One region of the Cupriavidus sp. FW306-1B-F12B genome, then DNA from elsewhere that is predicted to be linked to it. Evidence: riboswitches for the same ligand, from Rfam matches in the RefSeq annotation. Region 1 holds a riboswitch; the other holds the start of a gene.
The links. A riboswitch is a leader RNA that binds a small molecule or an ion and turns the genes downstream of it on or off. The one in region 1 is predicted to bind glycine.
Positions count from the first base shown of each region.

Region 2: another riboswitch for glycine. It lies ahead of gcvT (glycine cleavage system aminomethyltransferase GcvT); the one in region 1 lies ahead of AC3WLE_RS11590 (D-amino acid dehydrogenase).

Region 1 covers NZ_JBYSXC010000005.1:321,849-336,545, reverse strand. The annotation lists gene AC3WLE_RS11655 (DUF802 domain-containing protein) at 1-554, shown strand, start outside; gene AC3WLE_RS11650 (OmpA family protein) at 551-1,198, shown strand; gene AC3WLE_RS11645 (DUF2894 domain-containing protein) at 1,191-1,886, shown strand; partial or broken gene AC3WLE_RS11640 (zinc-dependent alcohol dehydrogenase family protein) at 1,903-2,526, opposite strand; gene AC3WLE_RS11635 (amidohydrolase family protein) at 2,634-3,488, opposite strand; gene AC3WLE_RS11630 (GntR family transcriptional regulator) at 3,608-4,357, shown strand; gene AC3WLE_RS11625 (tripartite tricarboxylate transporter substrate binding protein) at 4,383-5,363, shown strand; gene AC3WLE_RS11620 (Bug family tripartite tricarboxylate transporter substrate binding protein) at 5,425-6,414, shown strand; gene AC3WLE_RS11615 (MBL fold metallo-hydrolase) at 6,445-7,449, opposite strand; gene AC3WLE_RS11610 (porin) at 7,489-8,580, opposite strand; gene AC3WLE_RS11605 (TlpA family protein disulfide reductase) at 8,874-9,377, opposite strand; gene AC3WLE_RS11600 (sialidase family protein) at 9,374-10,597, opposite strand; gene AC3WLE_RS11595 (TonB-dependent receptor) at 10,623-12,950, opposite strand; glycine riboswitch at 13,107-13,205, shown strand; glycine riboswitch at 13,206-13,324, shown strand; gene AC3WLE_RS11590 (D-amino acid dehydrogenase) at 13,336-14,649, shown strand.
Region 2 covers NZ_JBYSXC010000007.1:64,512-79,208, forward strand. The annotation lists gene hemN (oxygen-independent coproporphyrinogen III oxidase) at 1-302, opposite strand, end outside; gene AC3WLE_RS13975 (ABC transporter substrate-binding protein) at 492-1,628, shown strand; partial or broken gene AC3WLE_RS13980 (ATP-binding protein) at 1,614-1,784, opposite strand; gene AC3WLE_RS13985 (UvrD-helicase domain-containing protein) at 1,865-3,961, opposite strand; gene AC3WLE_RS13990 (YMGG-like glycine zipper-containing protein) at 4,244-4,471, shown strand; glycine riboswitch at 4,549-4,636, shown strand; glycine riboswitch at 4,658-4,783, shown strand; gene gcvT (glycine cleavage system aminomethyltransferase GcvT) at 4,882-6,009, shown strand; gene gcvH (glycine cleavage system protein GcvH) at 6,099-6,479, shown strand; gene gcvP (aminomethyl-transferring glycine dehydrogenase) at 6,580-9,510, shown strand; gene AC3WLE_RS14010 (L-serine ammonia-lyase) at 9,655-11,031, shown strand; gene AC3WLE_RS14015 (MBL fold metallo-hydrolase) at 11,094-11,831, shown strand; gene AC3WLE_RS14020 (OsmC family protein) at 11,859-12,332, shown strand; gene AC3WLE_RS14025 (alpha/beta hydrolase) at 12,343-13,206, shown strand; gene AC3WLE_RS14030 (glycine zipper domain-containing protein) at 13,342-13,845, shown strand; gene AC3WLE_RS14035 (YbdK family carboxylate-amine ligase) at 13,870-14,697, opposite strand, start outside.

The DNA.
Region 1 (14,697 bases):
CCGCATCCGAAGCGCCCAAGGCCGCCGCGGAGGTCATCGCGGAACTGCGCGAGAAGCTCACCGACGGCATGGCGCGCGACAACGCCATGCTGGAAGAACGCAGCCGCATGCTGGAAACGCTGGGCACGCTGCTCGATGCCGTGAGCCACGCCTCCACTGAGCAGCGCAGCGCGGTCGACACCCTGGTCGCCACCACGGCGGACCTGCTGGACCGCGTCGGCACGCGCTTTACCGACAAGGTCGAATCCGAAACCGGCAAGCTCACCGACATCGCCGCGCAGGTCACCGGCAGCGCGGTCGAAGTCGCGAGCCTGGGCGAGGCCTTTGGCGTGGCGGTGCAGCTGTTCAGCGAATCCAACGGCAAGCTGATCGACCACCTGCAGCGCATCGAGGCCGCGCTGGACAAGTCGATGACGCGCAGCGACGAGCAACTGGCCTACTACGTGGCGCAGGCGCGCGAAGTCGTCGACCTGAGCATGCTGTCGCAAAAGCAGATCCTTGAGGACCTGCAGCAGCGCGCCGGCCAGCAAGCGCCCAGCGCAGAGGCGGCATGAGAGAGGACCTTGACGCCGGCGTCGAGCCGACCGTTCCCGCGTGGGCCGTCTTTGGCGACCTGATGTCGGTGCTGCTGGGCGCGTTCGTGCTGGTCCTGCTGGGGGTCATCGGCGTGCAGATGGAACTGTCAGCCAGGCTGGAAGCCGAGGTGAAGCAGCGGCAGGAGGAAGCACAGCGCCGCGAGACGCTGGAAAAGGCACTGGCAGGGCCGCTGGCGGCCGGCCGCGTGACGCTGGTGAACGGCCGCATCGGCATCAGCGGCAACGTGCTGTTTGCGCTCAACTCAGACCAGCTGCAACCTGACGGCCGCGATCTGCTGAAAAGCCTGGCGCAACCGTTGTCGGCCTACCTGCGCAGCCGCGACGAGATCCTGATGGTCAGTGGCTTTACCGACGACCAGCAGGTGCGCGAAGGCAACCGCCGCTTTGCCGACAACTGGGAGCTGTCGGCGCAGCGCGCCCTGACCGTGACCCGCACCCTGATCGATGCCGGCATCCCGCCCACCTCAGTGTTCTCGGCCGCCTTCGGTTCGCAGCAGCCGGTGACACCGAATGCCGATGCCGAGGGCCGCGCAAAGAACCGGCGCGTCGAGATCTCGCCGGTGCCGCGCGTGACCGCAGGCACGGTGAAGGCACATGGCTAGCCTCGACGTGGCAGCCGATATCCGCGCGCAACTGGACGCCTGGCAGGCCAGCGGCGCCGACTATGCCGATCCCGTGCGCTTCCGCCTGATGCAAGCGCTGGCCCGCCGCGCCGCCGCACACAGTGGCGCGGTGCGGAGCTTGCTGGATGAGCGCCTGCGTGGCCTGGCCGCCGCGTATGCAGCCATCGTGCAGCGGTACACAGTTCAGGACAGCGATGTTGCCGATGGTGCCGCGCCGCCCACGCCAACAGCCGGCCCGGCAGCCAGCGCGCTTGGCGCACTCGTGCACGACATCACCGCGCGCGCCAGGCCCGCCCTCGCGGTTGCCTCAAACGATGCACGATCGCCCACGCCGGTGCCGGCAACCGCACCCCAGTCCGACGCGCCGCTGGTCGATGCCCTGGCCGACTACTTCCGCGAGACCTGGGCCAGGGTCAGCGTCGAGCAGCACTTCCGCCTGTCGCTGGAGCGCGTGCCGGAGAATGCCGGGCCGCTCAATACCGACCATCTCGTGCATCGTTCGCTGTCCCTGATGCGCGAGACGTCGCCGGAATACCTGCGGCATTTCCTGTCCTATGTCGAGGGCATGGCCTGGCTGGAGCAGTTGGGCGCGGCAGCAGCGGCCGAAAAAGAAGCGGCGCGCGCCGCCGCGGCCAAAAAGAGCGTGCGCGGCAAGGCTCGCAAATAGCAGTCCGGCCCGCGCCTCAGCGCAGCCGCCCCACCACCTTGCCGAAGGCCCCGCGTTCCAGGTGGTCGAGCGCCGCGGGCAAGTCCCCGAACCCATACTCGCTCTCGATCACCGGACGCAGCGCCAGCCAGTCCACGGCACGCACCAGGTCCTGCAGCGCGCGCCGGTGCGACACGCCGATCCCCTGCACGGTCACGCGGCCATGCAGCACCGGATAAGACGCTGGCGCGCAGCTCATCCCCCTGAAGATTGCCGATCACCGAGATCCGGCCGCCCTGCGCCAGCGCGGCAAGCGACCGGCCGAAGTTGTCTCCGCCAGCCAGTTCCAGCACATGGTCGGCACCGCGGCCGCCGGTCAGCTCGCGCACGGCAGCCGGCCAGTCAGCGGTGCGGCCGCGGTGGACGCCATGCGCCGCGCCCAGCTCCTGCACGCGCGCCAGCTTGTCGTCGCTGCCTGACACCACGATCACGCGCGCGCCCTGTGCGCGGGCGATCTGCACCGCAAACAGGGCCACGCCGCCGGTGCCGATCACCACGACGGTGTCGCCGGGCCGCGTCACCGTGGCCTCGGCCAGGGCTTGCCAGGCCGTCAGGCCGTCAGGCCGGCGCAGGTCAGCGTGCTGGCCTGCGCGGCGTCCAGGCCAGCCCGTTTCCTGCCGAACAAGCTGAGGGTGACGATCGATTTGCTGGTGGAAGCGATTCCCGGGGTGCTGGCGCTGGATTGAAGCCGGCGGCGCCAGCCGCCCGCTATCCCTTCACCGCAAACCCGTACAGCGCTGCCGCGTTGCGCCACCGGAGCGCAGCGGACAAGGCCGCGCCGGCCGCTTCGCTGTCACCGGGCGCCCCTTGCCCCGGCCATGCGGCAAGCATCCGGCACTCGTCGACCCGAGCCGGCGCCTCATGGTTGGTCCATGGCCAGTCGCTGCCCCACAGCAGCCGGTCAGCTCCCACGACTTCGTGCCATCGCTGCGCAAACCTGGTCCAGTCCTGAGGGGATGCAAGCCGGTACGGCGCGCTGATCTTCACCCAGACCTGGCGGCGCGCGCGCACGGCAGTCGCAACGTCGAAGATCGTGTCCTCGGCTCCCTCTGCACCTGGCCGGCCGAAGTGGTCAAGCACGACCGGCGCGCCGGCATTGCCAAGGGCCGCGTCAAGCTGCGCCAGCACCATGCCGCCATCACCGTTGCGGGTATGGAGTTCGACATGCCAGCCGAGCCCGGCGATCCTGGCGAACAGCCCGCGCCACGGCGCGGTGGAAATGCGCTGCCAGTCCGGATCGCCATACAGGTTCAGGCGGATGCCCCGCACGCCGGCCGCGTGCAACGTAGCCAGTTCCGCATCCGTTACCTCAGGGCCGACCACCGCGACGCCGCGCAAGCGCCCGGGCATGGCCTGCAGCGCGGCCAGCAGCGCCGCATTGTCGGTGCCGAGAAAACTGGTCTGCACCACCACCCCATACAGGTCCCCCAATCCGGCAAGCCGGGCGTGCCAGTCCTTCAGGTCAGCGGCATAGGGCGGCCGGTAGCGGGCCGATGGCGCGGCCACTCCGGCATCGAACACGTGGAAGTGGGTATCCACCAGCGGCAAAGCGCGCTTGCTCATCAGTCAGCCCCTCCGTGGCGCGGCTCAGTGGCGCGGGTATATCCGGATATGGCATCCGAACCCGCGTCAGTATTCTAGTCCTCTAGATGACATTGACATCAATTTAGCACGGGTTCGGCATGCCAGACAACGCGCTGCTCCAGACTACAACCACCGCCGCGGGCCTGAGCCGCTACGGCCAGATCGCGGCGGAACTGCAGGCAAATATTGTTTCGGGCGCGTGGGCGCCCGGCAGCGCCATCCCTGCGGAAGGCGCGCTGGCCAAGGAGTTCGGCATTGCGCTGGGCACCATCCGGCAGGCCATCGCCGTGTTGGTCCAGCAGGGTCTGCTGGAGCGCGTGCAAGGCAAGGGCACCTTCGTGCGCAAGGGGCTCAGCGGGGCCAGCCTGATGCGGTTTTTCCGCTTCGGCGGCGCCGATGGCGCGCCGGCGGTGCCGCGCTCGGAAATCCTGTCGTGCCGCACCGTGCGCCTGGACAAGGCCATGGCAACCCGCTTCGGGCTGCCGACCGGTGCGCGCGGGCTGGCGATCTCGCGCCGCCGCTGGCTGGAGGACACGCCCCGGCTGCTGGAATCGATCTGGCTGCCGCTGCCGCGCTGCGAAGCCCTGCAGCAACTCCCTGCGGCGCAGTGGGGCGACCTGCTCTACCCGCTGCTGGGCAGCGCCTGCGGCATCACGGTCCATCGCGCCGTTGACGAAGTGACCTTCCGCACGCTGGCAGCAGACGAGGCAGCGTTGCTGGACTTGCCGGATGCGCATCCGTGCGCGGTCGTGACCCGGCATGCCTTCGACCTGGGCGGCAACTGCATCGAATACCGGCTGACGCGGGGCGACGCCTTTGCCTTTCGCTATACCGCGGACGTCCGCTGACGGACCGCGCCGAGGAGACAGACCCATGCACGCACGCCACGCAATCGCCGCCACGGTCGCTGCCCTGATCGCCACCACCACGCTGGCGCAGGCCGCCGACACCGCCGCGGCCTGGCCGGCACGGCCCATCACGATCGTGGTGACGTATCCGCCGGGCGGCGGCGCGGACCTGATGGCACGGCTGATCGCGCCGGGTCTCGGGCGCGAGCTGGGCCAGACCGTCGTCGTCGAGAACCGCCCGGGTGCCGGCGGGCAGATCGGTGCCGCCTATGTCGCCAAGGCGGCACCGGACGGCTACACCATGATGGTCGATGCCTCCTCTTATGCGGTGAATCCCAGCCTCTATCCGCGCCTGCCCTACGATCCGGACAAGGCCTTCCGGCCGGTCGGCGTGCTGGCGCGCTATCCCAACGTGCTGGTGGCCACGGCGGGCTTTCCCGCCAGCAAGGTCAGCGACGTCCTGGCCATGGCCAGGCAAAAGCCGGGCTCGGTCGCCTTTGCGTCCTCGGGCAATGGCTCGGCGCAGCATCTGGCCGGCGTGCTGTTCGAGCAGCGCGCGGGGGTCGACCTATTGCATGTGCCCTACAAGGGCGGCGGCCCCGCCATGACCGATGTCATCGCCGGCCAGGTGCCGCTGTTCTTTGCCAACGTCGCTTCGAGCCTGCAGCACATCAAGGCCGGCAAGCTGAAGCCGCTGGCGGTGACCAGCCATGCCCGCACCCAGGCATTGCCGTCCGTGCCCACCATGCAGGAAGCCGGCGTGGCGAGCTATGAGGTCTATGAATGGAACGCGGCCTTCCTGCCCGCCGCAACGCCGGACCCGATCGCAGCGAAGCTCGCTGACGCCCTGCAGAAAGTCATGACCAGCCCCGAGATCCGGCAACGCGTGGCCGAGCTGGGCGGCGAGATCGTCGCTGCGCCGCCAGCACAGGCACGGCAATTCATCGACGGGCAGGCCCGGCTGTGGGCCAAGGTCATCCGGGACGGCAACATCAAGCCCGAATAGCACCAACTGGCACCGACTCTGCCCCACCACGGCCCAGCTACAGAACTTTCAGGAGAAATGCATGACCCCGATAAATCCCCTTCGCCGCCATCTGCTCAAGACCACCGCCGCACTGGGCGCGTGCGCGCTGGCGCCAACGCTGGCGCGTGCCCAGGCCTGGCCGGCCAAGCCGATCCGGCTGGTGGTGCCGTTCGCGCCGGGCGGCAGCTCGGAGATCGTGGCCCGCTCCACCGCGGCGGAGCTGACCAAGCTGCTAGGCGTGTCAGTCTTCGTCGAGAACAAGCCCGGCGCGGCCGGCAATATCGCCATGGGCGAAGTCGCGCGCGCCGATGACAACCACACGCTGATCCTCGGCCATATCGGCACGCTGGCGGTCAATCCGTTTATCTTCCCGAAGCTGCCCTATGACCCCGTCAAGGACTTCCGCGCGATCTCGCTGCTGTCCAAGGTGCCGAGCCTGTACGTGGTCCACCCGGACGTCCCCGCGAAGAACCTGAAGGAGTTCGTGGCGTTGGCCAAGAGCAAGCCCGGCAAGCTGAACTACGGTTCGGCCGGCAACGGCAGCGCCGGCCATCTGGCCTTTGAATACCTGAAGGCCGCGACCGGCACCTTCATCACCCATGTGCCGTATCGCGGCAGCGGTCCGCAGATCACTGACCTGCTGTCGGGGCGGTTGGACGCAGCCGCGGTCGGCGCGCCGGCGATCATCCAGTTCATCAAGGCCGGCAAGGTGCGCTGCATCGCCACCGGCACGACCCAGCGCATTCCCCAGCTGCCCGACGTGCCAACGGTTGCCGAACAAGGCTATCCCGGCTTCGAAATGACGCAGTGGTATGGCCTGCTGGCACCGGCATCTCTGCCCCAGGCGGCCGCCGACAAGCTGGCGGACGCCACCGTGAAAGCAGTGAAGAGCAAGTCGTCGGTCGAGCGCCTGAGCGCGGATGCGGCGATTGTGGTGGGCGACACGCCGGCGGAGTTCTCGCGCTTTATCGCGCAGGAGCAGCAGCGCTGGAAGCCCATCATTGCGCGCGCGGGAATCAAGCCGGATTGAACGCAAGGGGATGGCGCGGCGCGCCGGGGCTCACGGTCGCTCCTGCCACACCGCGACGCCACCCGGCGTCCCGGCACGGCCATCCAGGCTGATCTCCACGCGCGTCAGGTCCTCGCCGATCAGTAGTTCACCGGCATACGTCTTGCGGACCCGCTCGGCAATCTGCCCGACCGTGGCATCGCCGTTCAGGCCGATGTGACTGAACACCGCCAGCCTCGGCCCCGCAGCCTGGAAGACCCGCGCGGCATCCTCCGGCGAGGACAGGTGATCGTAGATGGCACGGTACGCGGGGTTGGAAGCCAGCAGCGCATCGGGGATCAGCGTGACGCAATGCACCAGCACGTCGGCGTTCTTTGCCTGCGCGACCACGGCGGGACTGAACCGGGTATCGCCCGACAGCACCACCACCCGGCCCCGATAGTCAATCCGGTAGCCATACGACGGCCGGATGTTGTCGCCGTGGTCGTTCTCGAATGCCGTCACGCGGACCCCGTCTTTTTCATAGACGACCCCGGGCGCGACGTCGCGGGCATCGATGGTGATGCCCGCAAGCGCGCTGCCCTCATCCTTGTGCCGGATGGCGATGTCCGCGGCAAAGGCCTGGCGCAGCCCATCGGCAAGCGCGCGCGTGCCCGCCGGGCCGTACAGCGCCATGGGCTTGTCGCGGCGGCCGTAGGGCGGCCGCAGCCAGCCAGTCAGCCACAGGTCGGGCAGTCCCACCAGATGGTCCGAGTGGAAGTGCGTCAGGAAGTGCGCGTCGACGCTGCCCAGCGGAATCCGCAACTGCCACAGGCGCACGGCCACATTGCGGCCAAAATCAAAAACCAGCTTCTGGCCGCCGGCCTCGACCAGCGTGCTGTAGCCAGCGCGCGTTGCCGAAGGCACCGGGGTGCCCGTGCCCAGCAGCGTCACGCGGAAATGGTCAGTGCGTTCCGGGGCGGCCGCAGCCGGGGCGGGCGTGGCGGCGACCGACAAGGCCGTGGCACACATCAGGGCGATGCCGGTCAGCATCGCCAGCAAGCGGGATGATTTCATCGTTCTACCTATTGAAAAGGGTGACAGCGCTGCAGCGCCTCAGAAGATCTGCTTGACGCCGAGCATCACGCCGGCCTGGTTGCCGCCCGCGCTGGGATTGCCGCCGGGGCTGCCGCCGCTGACCGACAGCGCCGACTGGCCGCCGTTGTCGATATAGCCCGCCGTGGCATACACGGAGGTGCGTTTCGAGAACGCGTAGGTGCCCCGGATCGCGCCAAGCCAGGCCTTGTTCGCGCTGCGCCGGTACTTCACGTAGAAGACTTCGCCGGCAAGGTTGAACGCGGGCGTGATGTCGTAGGACGCCCCCGCGAACCAGAGGTCGCTGCGCGGGGTGCTGCTTGCTTCGTTGTTGCGAGACAGCAGTCCCAGGCCCAGCTTGGTCCGCGGCAGCAGCATGTAGCCGCCCAGCGAGAAGCGGTCGTCCTTCAGGCTGCTCCGGGTCAGGCCACCAAAGGCGCCGGGGCCGCCGCGCAGCGAATCGTAGGCGGCGCTCACGCCCCACCAGTCAGTCTCGTACATCAGCATGGCCGACCATTCGCGGCAGGCGTGCGAGTCCGCGGGGTTCTCGCCCGCACAGTTGGTGCCGGCCGGGCCCGGTCCCGCATTGACGGTATCGCGGCCCAGGCTGTACGTGGCGCCAACGGTGACGCCACCGAACTTGCCCTTGTACGAGACCGCGTTGTCGGCGCGCGTGTTGGGGATATAGCTGTCAATCGAGCCGACACCGTAGACGTTGGAGGTAAGGATGTCGGTATCCAGACGCGCCCAGAACAGCATGGTGTACTGGCGCCCAAACCCGATCTGTCCCCACGGGCCGCTCAGCCCGACGAAGGCCTGCCGGCCGAACAGTCGCGCGCCCTGATTCGAGACGCCTGAATCCGGCGCGAAGCCGGATTCCAGCACGAACACGCTCTTCAGCCCGTTGCCGAGGTCTTCCGAACCGCGCAAGCCCCAGCGCGATGGCACAGTCGCAGCCAGCGACGGCTGGCGCACCAGGTCATTTCCCGCCGCACCCACGTGGTTGAGGTATTCCACACCCGTATCGATCACCCCATAGAGCGTCACCGATTGCGCCGCCGCCACCAGCGGCATGGCGGCAGCCAGGCCGGCCGCGTATCTGTTGAATTTCATTCTGTCTCCCCTGCTTCCTGTGGCGGCAACCTGCCAGGCACCCTGGCAGCCCCCATATGTTCATATTTGAACATCTGTTTCTTTATTGAACCACCACGGGCGAATACTACCGCCCCGTTTTATGGAGGCCGAGTGGGGAAACTACCGATGTGTGGGGAGGGGTTATGGCACGCCGCTGCGCTGCGCGTCACGCAGGCGCAGCCGACAAGAAAGGCGGTGAACCGCGTTTGCCTGAGGCGCGCTCCAGCGTGGGCTGCGGGCCCGCGCTGGCCTCATGGAATTCCGGTGCGCGCTCAGCCGGCGATGCCAGCCCAGCGCAGGTGCTTGCCCCAGTCGGCGTCGCTGATCACGCCGGACACGCCGTGCCGCTGGCCATCGGCGCGATAGAAGTAGGTGCGCGGCATCTCGCCCATCCAGTCCGGATCGACCGCATAGCGCAGCCGCTCCTGCGGCTCGTGCCCGAACACCCACGCGTTGCGCGTGAGCCTGACGCGCTGGAGCAATTGCTGCACCTGTGGCAGCGCGTCGGGGTTGTCCGTCGCCAGCGTGACGACGCGCAGGTCCGGATGCCGCGCGCGCAGCTTGCCGATGGCGTCGAAGTTGCGCTTGCAATAGACGCAGTCGAGCGACCACACCACCAGTACAAAGGGCTTGCCCTTCTGGCTGGCCGCCAGCTGGGCGGCGCTGGCCGATGCGAACACGGCGACGCGGTCGGCCGGTTGACTACCGGCATTGGCGGCCGTCATCGCCAGGGTCAGGACGGCAGCGGCGAGCAGCTTGCGGCGGGATGGCATCATGCACCCTCCTTGCCCAGCGGGAACACCTGGAAGCCCTCGGCCTCGGTACGCCACAGCACGTAGGCGCGGCCCGCATGCTGCAGCAGGTGCGGCTGGTCCGAGTCGCGCTCCGTGCCGGCCAGCTTGCGCGTCTGCCAGGTCTTGCCGCCATCGTGCGACAGCATCGCGGACAGCCGCGTCTGCTGGCCGTCGAACGATTTCCAGGCCACCGCGATCTCGTTGTCGTTCAGCGCGACGATGTCGGCATGCTGCGCGCGCGGGTCGTCCAGCGGGCGCTGTGCCTGCAGCTTGCCGTCCTTCCAGCGCCCCACCGAGACCGTGGGCTTGCCTTCGCGCACGTTGAACCAGACCATGTGCACCGTGCCATCGGGCGCCACCGAAGCGCCGGGGCCGTGGTGCGGGCAGGCGTCGATGCGCCAGTCGTCAAAGGTGGCGCGCTGCATCGGCGTGGCCTTGCCGTCGGTGCCCAGCAGCGCCAGCGCGTGGTCGCGCGCGTTGGGCGGGAATACATGGCGCCACAGCGCCAGCATCTTGCCGTCGGGCGTGGGCGACAGCGCGATGCGGCAGCATTCGCACGACTGGTCGGCAATCTTGTAGTCGCCCTGGAAGGTCTTGCCCTGGTCGGCCGAGACCGCGTAGTAGACCGCGGCGCCGGCGTACGGCCGCTTGCGCGCCTCGGCGGCAACCACGTCGCGCTTGTCGATCCAGCTGACGAAGACGCGCCCGGCGTTGTCCACCGCGATGGCGTCGAAGCGGTGGGCGATCTGGTCGCGGTTGGCATGCACCGTCAGCGGTTCGGCAAAGGACTTGCCGCCATCGGCGGAATGCGCAAAGCGGATAAAGCCGGTCCACGGCTTGGGCAGCGGCTGGGTCCAGGTGACGAAGATCTCGCCGTCGCGCCCCGCGGCGACCTTGGGCCGGCTTTCATGATCGGCGGCGACCTGCTCCGGCACGTTGTTGACATGCTGCGCCGGCCCGAAGCTGCGGCCGTAGTCGGTCGATGCACGTACCGCGACGTAAGGGCCGTCCTTGTAGGCGACCCACAGCTTGCCGTTTCGGTCGAACGCGGCGCCGGTGCCAAGCTCGCTCATCTTCGCGGCCTTGGCCTGCGCGCCGTGGCCGCTGTGATCGCCGTGCGTTTGCGCGGTCGCGGCCAGCGCGGCACCGGCCATCATCAGCCCGGCAACGATCAAGCGGAAACCGGGGCGAACGCCTTGCATGGATATGGTCAGCCTGTTCACGTGCTCAGAAGGAAAGTTTCGCCTCGGCGTAGAACGTCCGGCCCGGATACGGGTGGTAGACGTAGTAGCGCTGGTCGGTGAGGTTGTCGATGCCAAGCCCGAGGCGCACGTTCTTCGCAGGCCGGTACGTCAGCTTGACATCAAAGGTCAGGAAGCTGCTGGTGCCGCCGAAGGTGTCGGGATTGACGTCGGAATTGTCGAGCGTATTGTACTGCCGCCCCGAATAGGTCATGGCCAGCGTGCCGGCCCAGGCCGGCGTGATGCGATAGGTGCCCATCAGGTTGGCCCGCCACTTGGGAATGCGGTAGAAGTACTTGCCCACCGAGGCCGGGTTGTTGGCGTTCTCGAGCGTCTTCGAATGGTTGTAGGCCCCGCTGGCCGACAGGTCGAAGCCGCTGACGAACACATCGCGCGCGTCATAGGCCAGCTCGATGCCGCGGGTGCGCACGCGGTCGACGTTCTGGAAACTGGTGACGGTCGGGAATACCGTGGTATTGGTCTGGCTGACCAGGGCATCGCGGATATCGTCCTCATACACCGAGACCCGGAAGTACGACGAATCCAGCGTGCGCTCGAAGGTCAGGTCCTTCGAGAATGACCGCTCGGGCCGCAGGTTGGGATCGTTGTTGATCAGCGCGGTGCCGGTGATGCGGCCCTGGAACAGCTCGCTGACAGTCGGGTAGCGATAGGCCTGGCCCAGCGACAAGCGGCCCAGCCAGTCCTGCCCGAAGGCCTTCTCCAGCGCCAGCTTGGGCGACCAGTTGGATTCGCTGCGCACCGGGTAGCCGATGTCCACGCCGGGCTGGCTGCGGCTGCCGTCATAGGCGCGCCAGTGTTCGTAGCGCACGCCGGGGATCAGCTTCCAGTCCTCGGCAAAGTACCAGGCGTCCTGCGCATAGAGCGCCTGGGTCTCGGTCTTGCCGGCAAAGGCGTTGTTGAAGGCGGTGATGGTGACCGCCTGCCAGTCCGAGGTGTTGTAGGTGGTGTTGCTCAGCCGGTAATTGTCATAGTGGTAGCCGAACGTGACCCAGTGCCCGCCCTGCAGCAGCTGCGGGCGGTAGTCGGCCTTCAGGTCGAGCGTGCGCCAGCCGGTGCCGTCGCCATAGGTCACCGTGCCCGGCCCGCTGCCGGCGGTGTTGGCGCTGCGGCTGATGTCCTTGCTGACATCGAACAGCGACGCCACGCCCGAGAAATTCCAGCCGGTCTCATTGCGCGTGCGCAGCGACAGGCCATAGAGCCAGCGCGCGTCCTCGCCATTGCTGGGGGCAAAGGCGTTGGCGGGAATCACATAGCGATAGCCGCCGATATTCACGGGACCGCTCGACACAACATTGCCATCGGCATCGCGCAGGTAGCTGCCGGTGGCGCTGGAGCGGTCCTGCTGCCAGTAGGCCGCGGTGAACTGCGCCTGCAGGGTATTGGTGATGTCGTAGCCAAGCTTGAGCTTGAGCTGGTCCTGCACGGTGTGGGTGACGCCCTCGCTGTTCACGCCCATCACCACGCGGTCGCGGCCGGTCTGGTCCTGGTCGAAGTAGGCGCCGGTGACCGGCTTGTCGGCAGAAGTGGCGCGGGCCGTGGAGCGTGCCGCGGTATAGAAGCTCAACGGCTGGCTCTTGCTGTCCTGCCGGTCCACGCTGACCAGCCACGAGAACGGGCCGACGCGGTCGCCCACATAGGCGTTGGCGTGGACCCCGTTGAAGTTGTCGTGCGTGCCGTACAGGCTGAAGCGCTGCGTGAACAGCTGCACGCTGGCATCGCCCTCGAGCTTCTCCGGCGTGCGCGTGGTGATCAGCACCGTCGCACCCAGCGAGTTGCCGGGATATAGCGCCGAATACGGGCCGTACAGCACATCCATGCGCTCGATCTCGGCGCTGTTGACCAGCGACCAGCGCGGCGGGAAGCTGAAGTCCGACCCCAGCAGGTTGGACAGCAGCAGGCCGTCCGCATACACCAGCCCGCGCGCCGACTGGCGCGAACTGGTGCTGCGCACCGAGATGATCGAGTTCATATCGCCGATGAAGCGCTTGCGTACGGCGAGGTTGGGCGCGTACTTGAGGGCGTCTTCCGTGTTCACCACATTGAAGTCGGCCATGCGGCGGCTGCTGATGCCGTAGGCCGGCGAGGGCGTGTTGGGCGGTATCGCCGGCGTCTCGGCGCGCTCCGACTTGGCCGAGACCACCACCTCCTGCAGCGGCTCGGGCGCGTCCACCACCTGGGCGGCGGCGACGGCGGGGCCCATCAGCACCGCCGAAACGGCCAGTGCAATGCGATTTTTCTTCACTGGAAAACCTTGTTGTCGTCTTTTTCGACTCACTCCACCTGAGCGCAGCATACGGCGCCTCTCCCCGAGAGCGAGCGCTGACATTTTATGGGGCACGGGGACGCAGGCCGATGCGACATAGCGACGCGGGCGGCAGGCCGCCTAAGCGTTAACCCGCATATCCAACGTCGAGCCTTGTCACTACATTGCCCCGATTGGCATCAAGCCAATGTGATGCAGGGAGAGACTGTCGCGGCGCCCGCCGCGGACAGCGCCGAAGGAGCAACCGCCCCGGAAACTCTCAGGCAAAAGGACCGGCATCACCAGTCAGTGCACTCTGAAGAATGCCGGACGCTATCGTCCGCCGGCATACCGAAGGAGCAAGCGCGCCCCGCCCTCGCGGCCGGGTGTCGTGAATCTCTCAGGTCCAGAACAGAGGGGGCGTCCGCCACGCATATTGCGTCCGGGCTCCCACCATCGACGTTCCTGGAACCTGCAGATCATGAAATCAATCGCTGTCATCGGCGGTGGCATCACGGGTGTCACCACGGCCTACGCGCTGGCCCGGCGCGGATTCTCCGTCACACTGTTCGAACGCCACCGCTATGCCGCCATGGAGACCTCGTTCGCCAATGGCGGCCAGTTGTCGGCCTCCAACGCCGAGGTCTGGACCCACTGGTCGACCATCGTCAAGGGCATGAAATGGATGCTGCGCAACGACGCCCCGCTGCTGGTCAATCCCCGGCCCAACTGGCACAAGCTGTCCTGGTTCGCCGAGTTCATCGCCGCCATCCCCCACTACCGCCGCAACACCATCGAGACCGCGCGCCTGGCCATCGCCGCGCGTGAACACCTGTTCGCCTGGGCGGCGCAGGAAGGCATCGATTTCGACCTGAAGAAGGAAGGCATCCTCCATATCTACCGCGACAAGGCCGGCTTCGAGCATGCCGGCCGGGTCTCGGCGCTGCTGGCGCAGGGCGGGCTGGAGCGGCGCGCCGTGACGCCCGAGGAGATGCGCGCGATCGAGCCGACGCTGGCCGGCTCGTACTACGGCGGCTACTTCACCGAGAGCGATTCCACCGGCGACATCCACAAGTTCACCAGCGGCCTGGCCGCAGCCATCGATCGGCTGGGCGTGCGCTGCCTGTACGGCCAGGACGTGCAGGCGGTGAAGGCCGACGGCAGGCGCGCCACCGTGACCGTGCAGGACGGCGCCGACACGGCCACCTCCAGCTTCGATGGCGCCGTGATCTGCGCCGGCACCGCCAGCCGCGCGCTGGCCGCGGGGCTGGGCGACCGGGTCAACATCTATCCGGTCAAGGGCTATTCGATCACGGTCAACCTGACCGACGAGGCCAGCCGCGCCGCCGCACCGGTGGTCAGCCTGCTCGACGACGAAACCAAGCTGGTCACCAGCCGCTTGGGCGACGACCGCTTCCGTGTGGCCGGCACCGCCGAGTTCAACGGCTACAACCGCGATATCCGCGCCGACCGCATCCGCCCGCTGGTGGAATGGGTGCAGCAGTGCTTTCCCGGCGTCAGCACGCGCAGCGTGGTGCCTTGGGCCGGGCTGCGGCCGATGATGCCGGACATGCTGCCGCGCGTGGGGCGCGGGCGGGCGGCATGCATCTTCTACAACACCGGGCACGGGCACCTGGGGTGGACTTTGTCGGCGGTGACGGCTGATATGGTGGCGGGAGTTGTCGACCAGCATTTCGGCGCGAACGTGGCAGTCGCGCCGGGTGCGCCGCTGGCATTGGCCAAGGCCTGAGTTCGCGGGTGTTTTCTCCCACTCTCCCATTTGTGGGATAGGGGCCAC
Region 2 (14,697 bases), on a different contig from region 1:
ATCTCGCGGCCCAGGTAGTTGACGTAGCGGGCGCTGCGGCCATGGTCGCGCGTGATGATCTTGTTGCAGCCGCAGTAGTAGCAGATGTTCTCGCAGAACGGGATATGCAGGTACAGCGACAGCGGCGCCGGCGCGTCGGCGCGGCAGGCGGCGAGTGCGTCGTGGTACAGCGACAGGTCGGGCCCGTTGCGGAAGCGGTCGGCCGTCGGGTACGAGGTATAGCGCGGGCCGTTGCCGTCGATGCGGCCGGCCAGCGCGCGGAAGTCGGACAGTGCGCGGCGGTCGGGCGCAGGGAAAGTCATGGCAGACGGGATCATGGGGGCGCGGGGGTATGGGTGTATGACGGCCCATCGTAGGGCCGCACCGCCGCTGGCGCGTTGACCGCCGTCAAGCGCGGGCATTGGACCTGCGGGCGGCGGGCGTCACATTGGTGTCATGTGTGGCGGATACGCTGCGCGCCACCGCCGGCCCGCGCGTCACCTGCCCCTGCAATGCCAACTCCCGACCAGACATCAACGCATCCGCCGTACCCACCGCTGCGCAGCCACCTGGCAGCACCGGCCCGGCACCGGCGCCGCCTGCTTGCCGCCGCCGGCGCGGCCCTGGCCCTGCCCGCCTGGCCAGCTCTGTCGCAGACGCAGGCGCGCCGCACGGTCGTGGTCGGCCACCTGCTCGACCGCGGCGGCGCGCAAGCCGACCTTGCGCGCGACTACCTGGCCGGGGCCAAGGTCATGTTCGATGCTGTCAACGCCGGCAACGGCCCGGTGCGCATCGCGCACGTGGTCCGTGACGCCGATCCCGACCCGCGCCGCGCGCTGGCGCAGGCGGTGTCGCTGGCCGATACCGAACGCGCCGAGCTGCTGTTCGGCCCGGGCGACCGGCTGTTGCCGGCGCTGGCGGCATCGGCCGAGCTGGGCCGGCGCGGCGTGCAGATCGTGGCGCCGCTGTCGGGGCTTGCGCTGGCGGCCGACAACGTCTGGTTCACCCGTGCCGACTACCAGGCCGAACTGGACGCGGCGGTACGCCAGCTGCGCAGCTACGGCCTGACCAGCATCGCGCTGGCCCTGGCGCCGGACTTCGCCGCCCCGTCGCTGGCCCGGCTGGAGGCGCAGACCGGGACGCGCGCAGTGCCGCTCGACGCCAATCCCGAGGCCGCCGCCCGGCGCATCGCCGCCACTCGCCCGGGCGCGGTGATCGTGGCGGGCGATACCCTTGCCTACGCCGGGCTGGGCCGCGCGCTGGCGGTGCAGGGCTGGTACGGTTTCCTGGTCGGGCTGTCGTCGGTCAGCGCCACCGCCGCGCGCGAGATCCTGGGCGCTGGCTACAACGGCGGCATGGTGCTGACCCAGGTCGCGCCCGGGCCGCAACAGGCAACGCTGCGGGTGGTGAAGGAACACGTGGCGCGCATGAAGCAATACCTGGATGAGCCGCCGTCGCCGGCCACGCTGGCTGGCTATATCGGCGCGGCATGGCTGGCGCGCGCGCTGGCCGGCCTGCGCGGCAGCGGCGCGGCCGAGATGCGGCGGGCACTGCAGGGGCGCGTGGACGTGGGCGATTTCCCGCTCGACTTCACGCACGGGCAGCGCGGCTCGCAGTACGTCACGCTGGCGGCGTCAGCCGCGCGGTAGGGACAGGCGCGCGCGCAGGCCGCCTTCGGGGCGGTTGCTCAGGGTCAGCTCGCCGCCATGGCGCGCGGCAATGTCGACCGCGATCGACAACCCCATGCCGACCCCGCCGGTGGCGCGGCTGCGCGAGGATTCGACGCGGTCGAACGGCGCGAGCAGCACAGCCGCCATACTAGGCATGCCTGCACCCCGCGTCTTGTCAGCCTGGTAGGCCTTTGTATCGGGACTGTAGCGCCCGTTCAGCCCGGGGCTGTCTTGCCGCCGTTTCCCAGCAGTGCCTTGAGCGCGCCGAGCCGGTCCTTGGGGCTCATCGCCGGGGTTTCATCCACCGGCGCAGGCGCCTCCTCCAGCTTCATCTCGCCGATAAAGCGCGAAGGCTGGCACGAGTAGGTCTCTCGCGCGCGCTTGCGCTTCTTGCACCAGCTGACATGCAGGCTGCGCTGGGCGCGGGTGATGCCGACATACATCAATCGCCGCTCTTCCTCGATCTTCTCGTCGCTCATGTCCTCTTCTTCGCGGCAGTGCGGCAGGATGCCCTCCTCCACGCCGACCAGGAACACGTGCGGATACTCCAGCCCCTTGGACGCATGCAGCGTGGACAGCCGCACCGCGTCGGGATCTTCCTCGCGGCCTTCCAGCATGCTCATCAGCGCCACGGTCTGGGTCAGCTCCAGCAGGTTCTTGCCTTCGCTGCCGAGGCCGTCGGCATTGTCGAAGCCGGTGGCTTCCTCGCCCTCGGCGCCTTCGGGCTTGGTGCCCTTGCGCTTGAGCCAGTCGAGGAATTCCAGCGTATTGGTCCAGCGCGACTGCGCCTGCCGTTCGTCGAAGCTGTCGTACAGGTAGGCCTCGTAGTGGATCCCTTCCATCAGGTCGTCCAGCACCACGGTGGCGGGATCCTTGGCCGCGCGGTCGGCCAGCCGTACCATCGATTCGCAGAACACGCGCAGCGGCTCCAGCTGGCGCGGCTGCAGCTTGCCTTCGATGCCGCCCATCATCGCGGCCTCGAACAGCGACACCTTGGCCTGTCCGGCAAAGGTGCCCAGCGCTTCCAGCGTGGTGTTGCCCACGCCGCGGCGCGGCGTGGTGATGGCGCGGATAAAGGCGGGATCGTCGTCGGGGTTGGCAATCAGGCGCAGATAGGCGCAGATGTCCTTGATCTCGGCCTTGTCGAAGAAGCTCTGGCCGCCCGACAGCACATAGGGAATCCGTTCGCGCCGCAGGATCTGCTCAAACAGCCGCGCCTGGTGGTTGCCGCGATACAGGATGGCGTAGTCGCGGAACTGCGCGCGGCGCTCGAACTTGTGCGCGGACAGGCGGAACACCACCGACTCGGCCTCGTGCTCCTCGTCGTTCATCGGGTGGATGGCGATGGGGTCGCCCATGCCGTGCTCGCTCCACAGCTTCTTGTCGAACAGCTTGGGGTTGTTGGCGATGACCGCGTTGGCGGCTTCCAGGATGCGCACCGTGGAGCGGTAGTTCTGCTCCAGCTTGATCACCTTCAGGTCCGGGAAGTCGGTCTGCAACCCGCGCAGGTTGTCCAGCGTGGCGCCGCGCCAGCCATAGATGGCCTGGTCGTCGTCGCCGACCGCGGTGAAGGCCGGCGCGCGCAGGTGCGAGCCGCCTGCCAGCAGCTTCAGCAACTGGTACTGGCAGGCGTTGGTGTCCTGGTATTCGTCGACCAGGAAGTAGCGCAGGCGGTTCTGCCACTTGAGTTGCACCGTTTCATTGCGCGCGAACAGCTCGGCGGGCAGGCGGATCAGGTCGTCGAAATCCACCGCCTGGTAGGCGTGCAGCGTGGCCACGTAGTTGCGGTAGACCAGCGCGGCCTGGTGCTCGTCGGCATTGGCGGCCTGCGCGATCGCTGCCTCCGGATCGACCATGCCGTTCTTCCATAGCGAGATCGTGCCCTGCACGCCGCGGATCAGCTTCTTGTCGGTGGTGCCCAGCTGCTCCTGGATCAGGCCGAAGCAGTCGTCCGAATCCATGATCGAAAACTGCGGCTTCAGGCCCACGTGCTCGGCCTCCATGCGCAGGATCTGCACCCCGAGCGAGTGGAAGGTACAGACCGTCAGCTGTTTGAGCGGAATGCGCTTGCCCTCGCGTGTGGTCTTGCCCTCCATCAGCTTGCCGATGCGCTCCTGCATCTCCTTGGCGGCCTTGTTGGTAAAGGTGACGGCGGCGATATGGCGCGGCTCGAAGCCCTTGTCCTCGATCAGATGCGCGATCTTCTGCGTGATCACCCGGGTCTTGCCGGAGCCCGCCCCGGCCAGCACCAGGCAAGGGCCGTCCAGGTAGCGGACGGCTTCGGATTGGGCGGAGTTCAGGCCATGGGTCATGCGTGGGATGCGGTTGGAGGCAGGGAAATCGGCAGGAACAGCGGCAGGCCAGGCGGGACACGCCAGCACCCAAAAAACGGGCATGGCAGCAAAGCTGCCGATGTTAACACGCTGGCCGCGGCAGGTCAGTCAGCGCAAACCGCGTTGACACGGCCGGTTGTGTCACCGGCGTAACACTTCGTAAAGGCCGGAGCCAATCGCGCAACCAAACGCTCTAACTAGTATGTCCCCTGGCCTGCGCGGCGGGGTTGACATGCTTGAATCATCACATCGGAGCCAATAATGAAAACCCTGCAGACTTTGACCAAGGTGACCCTGATCGGCGTGACCGTCGCGGCCTTTGCCGGTTGCGCGGATATGACCCCGAAGCAGCGTAATACCGCCATTGGCGCGGGCGCGGGCGCCGTGGGCGGCGCCATCCTCACCGACGGTAGCGCGCTGGGTACGCTGGGTGGCGCGGCCGTGGGCGGCGTGATCGGTAACGTTGTCACCGACGACAAGAAGAAGTAAGCCAGACCACCGCAGCGACAGGTACGGCAGGCTCCCCTGGCCGGTTTGACAAAGGCCGGGGCCTCCCGTACATTGCGCGCATCCGACCGGGAGAGCGCGCATCGCCTGCGCCGCCGAAGGGGTATCACCCGAAAACTCTCAGGCACCACGGACCGATCGGATCGGCATGCAATATGCACACAATGCATGCCGAACTCTGGAGAGCGGCACCCGCCATTCGTGGCGAGCGTGCCCACCGAAGGGGCGCACGAGGAAGGGGTCCGGCAGGATCCGCCTTGTAATCTCTCAGGTATCGAGGACAGAGGGGTCATCCGCCGCAGCGGATTGCCACGCCACATTCAGGCGCGGCGAGCGTTGCGGCGGATGGCCCTTTTTTGTTTTCGCCAACCGAGACTGCCCCAGAGGATTCCATGACGCTCCAGGCCACGCCCCTCAACGCCATCCACCGCGCCCTCGGCGCCCGCATGGTTGATTTCGGCGGCTGGGACATGCCGGTCAACTACGGCTCCCAGATCGAAGAACACAATGCCGTGCGCACCGACGCCGGCATGTTCGACGTGTCGCACATGTGCGTGGTCGACCTCGCCGGCGCCAATACCCGCAGCTTCCTGCGCGGCCTGCTGGCCAACAATGTCGACAAGCTGCGGACCCCGGGCAAGGCGCTCTACTCCTGCATGCTGGATGAGAAAGGCGGCGTCATCGACGACCTGATCGTCTACTTCTTTGCCGAGGACCGCTTCCGCCTGGTCGTCAACGCCAGCACCGCGCTGGGCGACATCGAATGGATCCGCGCGCGCAATGCCGCCACCGGCAGCGATGTGACCATCACGCCGCGCCGCGACGATGTTGCGCCTGCAGGCGCGCAGCCTCTGGCCATCGTCGCCGTGCAGGGGCCCAACGCCCGCGCCAGGGTGTGGAGCACCTTCCCCTCGACCCAGCCTTCGGACACGCTCAAGCCCTTCAACGCCGCCGTGGTCCAGGACCCGGCCATCGGCGAGATCATGGTGGCGCGCACCGGCTACACCGGCGAAGACGGCTTCGAACTGGTGGTGCCGGCCGAGAACGTCGCCGCCGTCTGGGAAAAGCTGAACGCCGCCGGCGTGCGCCCCGCAGGCCTGGGCGCGCGCGACACGCTGCGCCTGGAAGCCGGCATGAACCTGTACGGCCAGGATATGGATATCAACACCTCGCCGCTGGATGCGGGCCTGGCCTGGACGGTGGACCTGCAGAGCGAGCGTGACTTCACCGGCAAGGCGGCACTGGCCGCGGCCGGTTCGCGCCAGCAATTCCTCGGCCTGATCCTGCGTGACAAGGGCGGCGTCCTGCGCGCCCACCAGAAAGTGATCACGCCGGCCGGTGACGGTGAAATCACCAGCGGCACCTTCAGCCCGTCGCTGTCCCAGTCCATCGCCTTTGCCCGCCTGCCCAAGGATGTCGCCGTGGGCGATACCGTGCAGGTGGAGATCCGCGACCGCAAACTCAACGCGACTGTGGTTAAACTGCCGTTTGTGCGTAATGGCAAGGCACTCGTGAGCTGAGGCTCACCCAACGGTCGCCCTCGCCTGCCGGCAGCTTCGCCGGGCAGGCATCACCCAACAAGAAACAAATCTGTATCCGGAGAACCTTCATGAATTTCCCCGCTGACCTCAAGTACACCGAGTCGCATGAGTGGGTACGCGTCGAAGCCGACGGCACGCTCACCATCGGCATCACCGACCACGCGCAGGACGCGCTGGGCGACATCGTCTTCCTGGAACTGCCCGAAGTGGGCAAGTCGGTCGGTGCCGGCGATGCGCTGGCAGTGGTGGAATCGGTAAAGGCCGCTTCCGACATCTACGCCCCCGTGGCCGGCGAAGTGATCGCCGTCAACGAGGCCGCCACGGCTGCCCCGGAGAGCGTCAACGCCGACGCCTTCGACGCGTGGCTGTTCAAGCTCAAGCCGGCCAACGGCGACGACGTCAACGGCCTGATGTCGGCCGACGCCTACAAGGCCAGCGTCGGCGCCTGACGCCGGCCGCGCCGGTCCATGGTTGGACCGGCCACTGCAGACTGACGCGCGCCGTCCCGGCTGACCACCGGCCGGCGCGCACCTCACGAGGTTCTTGCCAATGAACGCCCCGCTTCCCATGAACGCCGCCCAAGTGAACCGGCCCACGCTGGCCGAACTGGAGGCGCGCGACGCCTTCGCCGCCCGCCATATCGGCCCCGATACCCCCGAACAGCAGCACATGCTGAAGGTGCTGGGCTATGACAGCCGCGCCGCGCTGATCGACGCCGTCATCCCCGCCGCCATCCGCCGCCGCGACGGCATGCCGATGGGCGAGTTCACCGAGCCGCTGAGCGAGGAAGCCGCGCTGTCAAGGCTGCGCGGGCTGGCTGGCAAGAACAGGGTGCTGAAGAGCTTTATCGGCCAGGGCTACTACAACACCGTCACGCCCGGCGTCATCCTGCGCAATATCTTCGAGAACCCGGCCTGGTACACCGCCTACACGCCCTACCAGCCGGAGATCTCGCAGGGCCGCCTGGAGGCGATGCTGAACTTCCAGCAGATGGTCACCGACCTGACCGGGCTGGATATCGCCAATGCGTCGATGCTGGATGAAGGCACTGCCGCGGCCGAAGCCATGACGCTGCTGCAGCGCGTGAACAAGCACGATTCGAACACCTTCTACGTGGCCGACGACGTGCTGCCGCAGACGCTGGAAGTGGTACGCACGCGCGCGCTGCCGATGGGCATCGAGGTCAAGGTCGGCCCCGCCGCCGATGCCGCCGCGGCCAACGCCTTCGGCGTGCTGCTGCAGTACCCGGGCGTGAACGGCGACGTCAACGACTACCGCGCCATCGCCGACGCCGTGCACGCCGCCGGCGGCCTGGTGGTGGCTGCCGCCGACCTGCTGGCGCTGACGCTGATCGCCGCGCCGGGCGAATGGGGCGCCGATGTGGCCGTGGGCAACTCGCAGCGCTTCGGCGTGCCGCTGGGCTTCGGCGGCCCGCACGCCGGCTATATGGCGGTGAAGGACGCGTTCAAGCGCTCGATGCCGGGCCGGCTGGTGGGCGTGACCATCGATGCGCAGGGCAACAAGGCCTACCGCCTGGCCCTGCAGACGCGCGAGCAGCATATCCGCCGCGAGAAGGCCACCTCGAATATCTGTACCGCGCAGGTGCTGCTGGCCGTGATGGCGTCGATGTATGCGGTCTACCATGGCCCGCAGGGCCTGAAGCGCATCGCGCAGCGCGTGCATCGCCTGACCGCGACGCTGGCCGCCGGCCTGGAAAAGCTCGGCTTCGCGCGCACCAACGCCAGCTTCTTCGATACGCTGACGCTGGAAACCGGCTTCAACACCGATGCCATCCATGCCGCGGCCACCGCGCGCGGCATCAACCTGCGCCATATCAGCGCCACGCGCGTCGGCATCTCGCTGGACGAGACTGCCACCCGTGCCGACGTGGTCGCGCTGTGGGAAGTCTTCACGCAAGGCAAGCCGCTGCCCGCGGAAGTGGACTTCGACAAGCTCGAAGCTGTCGTGCAGGACGCGTTCCCGGCGGAACTGGCACGCACCAGCGAATACCTGACCCACCCGGTGTTCAACACGCACCACGCCGAACACGAGATGCTGCGCTACCTGCGCATGCTGGCCGACAAGGACCTGGCGCTGGACCGCACCATGATCCCGCTGGGCTCGTGCACGATGAAGCTGAACGCCACCAGCGAGATGATCCCGGTGACCTGGCCCGAATTCAGCCAGATCCACCCGTTCGCGCCGCTGGACCAGACCGTGGGCTACCGCGAGATGATCGACCAGCTCGAGGCCATGCTGTGCGCCGCCACCGGCTACGCCGCGGTCAGCCTGCAGCCCAACGCCGGCTCGCAGGGCGAGTACGCGGGCCTGCTGATCATCCATGCCTACCACGCCAGCCGCGGCGAAAGCCATCGCGACATCTGCCTGATCCCGTCGTCCGCACACGGCACCAACCCGGCTTCGGCGCAGATGGCCGGCATGAAGGTGGTGGTGGTGGCCTGCGACGAGGACGGCAACGTCGACCTGCAAGACCTGGCGAAGAAGGCCGAGCAGCACAGCAAGAACCTGGCGGCGATCATGATCACCTACCCGTCCACGCACGGCGTGTTCGAGCAGGGCGTGCAGCAGATCTGCGAGATCGTGCACCAGCACGGCGGCCAGGTGTACGTGGACGGCGCCAACATGAACGCGATGGTCGGCACCGCCGCGCCGGGCCAGTTCGGCGGCGACGTGTCGCACCTGAACCTGCACAAGACCTTCTGCATCCCGCACGGCGGCGGCGGCCCGGGCGTGGGCCCGGTCGCGGTCGGCGCGCACCTGGCTGACTTCCTGCCCAACCAGGACAGCGTCGGCTATCGCCGCGACGACCGCGGCATCGGCGGCGTTTCGGCGGCGCCGTTCGGCTCGGCCAGCATCCTGCCGATCTCGTGGATGTATATCGCGATGATGGGTTCGGCCGGCCTGACCGCCGCCACCGAGAATGCGATCCTGGCCGCCAACTATGTCGCCAAGCGCCTGGCGCCGTACTACCCGGTGCTGTACACCGGCCAGCACGACCTGGTTGCGCACGAGTGCATCCTGGACCTGCGCCCGCTGCAGAAGGACACCGGCATCAGCAATGAAGACGTGGCCAAGCGCCTGATGGACTACGGCTTCCACGCCCCGACCATGAGCTTCCCGGTGCCGGGCACGCTGATGATCGAGCCGACCGAGAGCGAGGCGCTGCACGAGCTGGACCGCTTTATCGACGCGATGATCGCGATCCGCCAGGAAATCGGCCGCGTCGCCGACGGCACCTTCGACCGCGACGACAACCCGCTCAAGCACGCGCCGCACACGGCCGCGGTGGTGACCGCCGACGAGTGGACCCACAAGTACACGCGCGAGGAAGCCGCGTACCCGGTGGCATCGCTGCGCACGCAGAAGTACTGGCCGCCGGTCGGCCGTGCCGACAACGTGTATGGTGACCGCAACCTGTTCTGCGCCTGCGTGCCGGTCAGCGACTACGTGGTGGACTGAGGCGTAGCGCCGCCGCAGCCGCGGCGGCTCGCCAACGAACTATGCTCGAGATGACGGGCATCGCGGTGTCGCGGTGCCCGCCGCAGCCATGCCAACCGACCAAGAAGAGCCTCTTCAGGGCCATCCCATTGCTGGAGACATTCCGTGGCAGTCAGCGTCTTTGATCTGTTCAAGGTGGGCATCGGCCCGTCGAGCTCGCATACCGTAGGCCCGATGCGCGCTGCGCTGATGTTCGCGCAGGGGCTTGAGCGCGACGGCCTGCTGCCGCAGGTGGCGAGCGTGCGTGCCGAGCTCTATGGCTCGCTGGGCGCCACCGGCAAGGGCCACGGCACCGACAAGGGCGTGATCCTCGGCCTGATGGGGGAAGCCCCCGACACCATCGATCCCGATTCGATCGACACGCGCCTGGCCGCGCTGCGCGCGGGCCGCGAGCTGTCGCTGCTGGGCCAGCATGTCGTGCCCTTTGTCGAGAAGGAGCACATCGCCTTCTACCGGCGCGAAGCGATGGCCGAGCATCCCAACGGCATGAAGTTCCATGCCTTCGACGCCAGCGGCGCATCGCTGCGCGAGGCGCGCTACCTGTCGGTCGGCGGCGGCTTCGTCGTGACCGCGGGCGCACCCAATACGCAGGTGCTCAATGCCGCGCAGCAACTTCCGCACCCGTTCCGCAGCGGCAAGGACATGCTGGAGATGGCCACCGCCAGCGGCAAGAGCATTGCGCGGCTGATGATGGAAAACGAGCTGACCTGGCGCAGCGAGGCGGAAGTCACCAGCGGCCTGCTGCATATCTGGGATGTGATGCAGGCGTGCGTGGCGCGCGGCTGCCGCACCGACGGCGAGCTGCCGGGGCCGTTCAGGGTCAAGCGCCGTGCGCCGGAACTGTTCCGCAGCCTGACCGAGCGCGCCGAGCGCACGCTGTCGGACCCGCTCTCGGTGATGGACTGGGTCAACCTGTACGCCATTGCCGTCAATGAAGAGAATGCCGCCGGCGGGCGCGTGGTCACCGCGCCGACCAACGGCGCCGCGGGCATTATCCCGGCGGTGCTGCACTACTACGACCGCTTCGTGCCGGGTGCCAGCAAGCAAGGCGTGGTCGACTTCCTGCTGACCGCGGGCGCGATCGGGCTGCTGTACAAGCTCAATGCGTCGATTTCCGGCGCCGAGGTCGGTTGCCAGGGCGAAGTCGGCGTGGCCTGCTCGATGGCCGCCGGCGCGCTCGCGGCGGTGCAGGGCGGCAGCCCGGCGCAGGTCGAGAACGCGGCCGAGATCGGCATGGAGCACAACCTCGGGCTGACCTGCGACCCGGTTGGCGGACTGGTGCAGATCCCGTGTATCGAGCGCAACGCAATGGCCTCGGTCAAGGCGGTCAACGCGGCGCGCATGGCCTTGCGCGGCGACGGCACGCACTACGTATCGCTCGATTCGGTGATCAAGACCATGCGCGAGACCGGTGCCGACATGAAGACCAAGTACAAGGAGACGGCGCGCGGCGGGCTGGCGGTGAATATCGTGGAATGCTAATGTCCGCGCGCAGCGCGGCGTATCATGGCGGCGTTCCCCGAACGAAAAACAAGAGGGCAGCCATGCAGACCTTCCACCAGCTGTTCGACGAAACCTCGTCCACCTTCACCTACCTGCTGATCGACGCCGCCACCGGGGACGCGCTGCTGATCGACCCGGTCGACCACCAGCTGGAACGCGACCTGGCGCTGCTGAAGTCAACCGGCGCGCGGCTGGCGTGGGTCATCGAGACCCATGCCCATGCCGACCACATCACCTCGGCCGGCCACCTTGCGCTGCAGACCGGCGCGCACACTGCGGCGCCGTCCGGCTGCGATATCAAGCCCGCGCAGAAGCAGCTGATCGACGGCGACACTGTCGCCTTCGGCAAGCAGGTGCTGCGCGCCATCCATACGCCCGGGCACACCGCCGGCAGCATGAGCTACCTGTGGGAAGAACCCACGCCCGACGGCATCGTGCGCCGCGTCTTCACCGGCGATGCCCTGCTGATCGACGGCTGCGGCCGCACCGACTTCCAGTCGGGCGACGCCGGCACGCTCTACGACAGCCTGACCAGGAAGCTGTTTGCGCTGCCCGACGACACGCAGGTCTATCCGGCCCACGACTACAAGGGCCGCACCTCGTCCACCATCGGCCAGGAGCGCGCCCACAACAGCCGCGTCGCCGGCCGCACGCGCGAAGAGTTCATCGAGATGATGCGCAACCTGAACCTGCCGCGCCCGAAGCTGATCGATGTCGCCGTGCCGGCCAACCAGCGCCTGGGCCTGCGCGACGGTGAAAGCGTGCCGCACGGCGCCTGAGGTTTTCCTAACGTTAGGAGTCTTTGCATGTCCACATACACCGCTGAAGTCCTGTGGCAACGCGACGGGCAGGATTTCGCCGGCAACCGCTACAGCCGCAGGCATCTGCTGCGCTTTGACGGCGGCGCAGAAATTCCGGGATCGTCGTCGCCCCATGTGGTGCCGCTGCCGATGTCGGATGCGAGCGCGGTCGATCCCGAGGAGATGTTCATCGCCTCGCTGTCCAGCTGCCACATGCTGTGGTTCCTGTCGCTGGCGGCGAAGCAACGCTTTGTCGTCGACCGCTACCTGGATGCGGCCACTGGTGTGATGGCAAGGAACGCGGACGGGCAGATGGCGATGACCGTGGTGACGCTACGCCCTCAGGTGACGTTTGGCGGCGAGCGCGAGCCCACGCGCGAAGAACTCGATGCCCTGCACCACGCCGCGCATGGCGCCTGCTTTATCGCCAACTCGGTCAGGACCGAGGTGCGCTGCGAACCGGTGTTCGCCGGCGCCTGAGCGCGTTGCCATGCCTGCCATCGTCCCGGCACCGGCGCCAGCGCAGCTGGTGCCGCCGCGGACTGAATCGGTTCGCCGCAGGGTGCTGCGCTGGCTCGGTGCGGGACTGGTCCTGCTTGCCGGAATCAGCATGATGCAGGATCACTTCCTCTACTTCCCCGACAAGGCCTCGGTCGACGACATGGTCTCGCCCGGGTTGCGCGCCTGGCCGGGGCCGCAGGACTTTCGCGGCCTTGTCGCCGAACCGGCCGGACCGGCGCGCGCCACCGCCATGGTCTTTCACGGCAATGCCGGGCACGCCGGGCATCGCGGCTACTACGCCAGCGCGCTGACGAAGCTGGGCATTCGCGTGATCCTGGCCGAGTACCCGGCCTACGGCCCGCGCACCGGCGCACTCGGCGAGCGCAGCTTCGTGGCAGACGCGGAACAATCGATTGCGCTGGCCCGGCGCCAGTTCGGCGGCCCGCTGCTGCTGGTCGGCGAGTCGCTGGGAGCGGGCGTGGCCGCAGCGGCCGCGGCGCGCCAGCGCGAGAGCGTCGCCGGCGTGCTGCTGATCACGCCGTGGGACAAGCTTGCGCATATTGCCTCGCATCACTATCCCTGGCTGCCGGCCGGCTGGGTGCTGCGCGACCGCTACGAAAGTGCGGCCAACCTGGAAGGCTTCGGCCGCCCGGTGATGGTCGCGGTCGCCGAACGCGACACCATCGTGCCGGCACGCTTCGGCCGGGCGCTCTATGCGTCGCTGGGCGAACCGCGGCGGCTCGCGGTGATCGGCGGCGCCGGGCATAACGACTGGGCCGGGCATGTCGATACGGCCTGGTGGCAGGAAGCGGTCGCGTTCCTGCTGTCCCCGCCACCCACTACAAACAAATAACATCGGGCCGTCAAAACGCTGATTTGACTTACCCCTGCGTGCCGCAAATACTGGCCTTCACAGAACGGCTCGCCACTTGCGCACCGGTCGGTGCGTCCAGCGTTGCGTAGCCGACATCCGTGGGGGAACATCATCATGAAGCAATGCCAGCATCGCAAGCTGTACCGTGGCCTCGGCGTACTGGCCGCGGCGATCGCGCTGACCCCGGCGCTGATCCCTGCCCAGGCCATGGCGCAGAACAAGCCCATGGCCTATCCGGCCAAGGGCCAGAGCCAGCAACAGCAGGCCAGCGACGACGGCGCGTGCTACAGCTGGGCCAAGCAGCAGACCGGCGTGGATCCGGCACAGGCCGCCAACGCCCCGCCGCCGGCCCAGGCGCAGAGCGGCCAGCGCGTGCGGGGTGCCGCGGGCGGCGCCGCGGCCGGTGCCGTGGTGGGCGCGATGGCAGGCGATGCCGGCAAGGGTGCGGCGGTCGGCGCTGCAGCGGGTACGGTGGGGGGCGGCGTGGCGCACCGGCAGTCGCGCCGCCAGGCGAACGCGGCCAACCAGCAGGCGGCGGCCAATACCAGCCAGGCGATGGGCTCGTACTACCAGGCCTGGGGCGCCTGCATGCAGGGGCGCGGCTACAGCGTCAAATAAGACAAGGGGCAGCCTGGCGCAGGCTCAGGCAGCCCACCGGTCACACGCCTTGCGCACCGTTTCACGCTGGCTGCGCGCATCGGCATCGACCTGGCGCAGCCACTCGGCGTCGCCGTCGCGGCGCTCGGCCAGCGCGCGGATATTGGCCAGCGCCTCCAGCGAGCCGAGTGCCTCGGCGTGCGGCACCAGCGCGTCGCAGATCGACAGGATGTGGTCGGCGATCGGCATGCGCGTCAGTTCGTTGGGATGCACGTACTCCCCCTCCAGCCCGAAACGGCAGGCCTGGAAGCGGTTGAAGGTGTACACCAGGTAATCGTCTTCCTGCGGCATGAAGGGGCGCGACAGCAGCAGGTAGCGCGCCAGCATCTGGATATAGGCGGCGATATCGCAGGCGCGCTGCACCGTCAGCGGCGTGTCCATCACGCGGACCTCGATGGTGCCGAACTCCGGCTTGGGCCGGATATCCCAGTAGAAGTCCTTCATGCTCTCGATCACGCCGGTATTGCGCATCTTCTCGAAATACGCGGTGAAGGCGTCCCACGTCAGCAGGAACGGCGCCCGCCCGCTCATCGGGAAGGCCGCGACCGAATTCAGCCGCGCCGAGGCAAAGCCGGTATCCACGCCCTGCACATAGGGCGAGGATGCCGCCAGCGCCACAAAGTGCGGCACATAGCGGCCGATGGCATGCAGCAGGAACAGCGATTCGTCGGCGCTGGGGCAGCCGATATGCACGTGCTGGCCGAACACGGTGAACTGCTTGGCCAGGTAGCCGTACAGCTCTGAGATGTACTGGTAGCGCGGCGAATCCGAGATGGTGCGGTCGGCCCACTGCTGGAACGGGTGGGTGCCGCC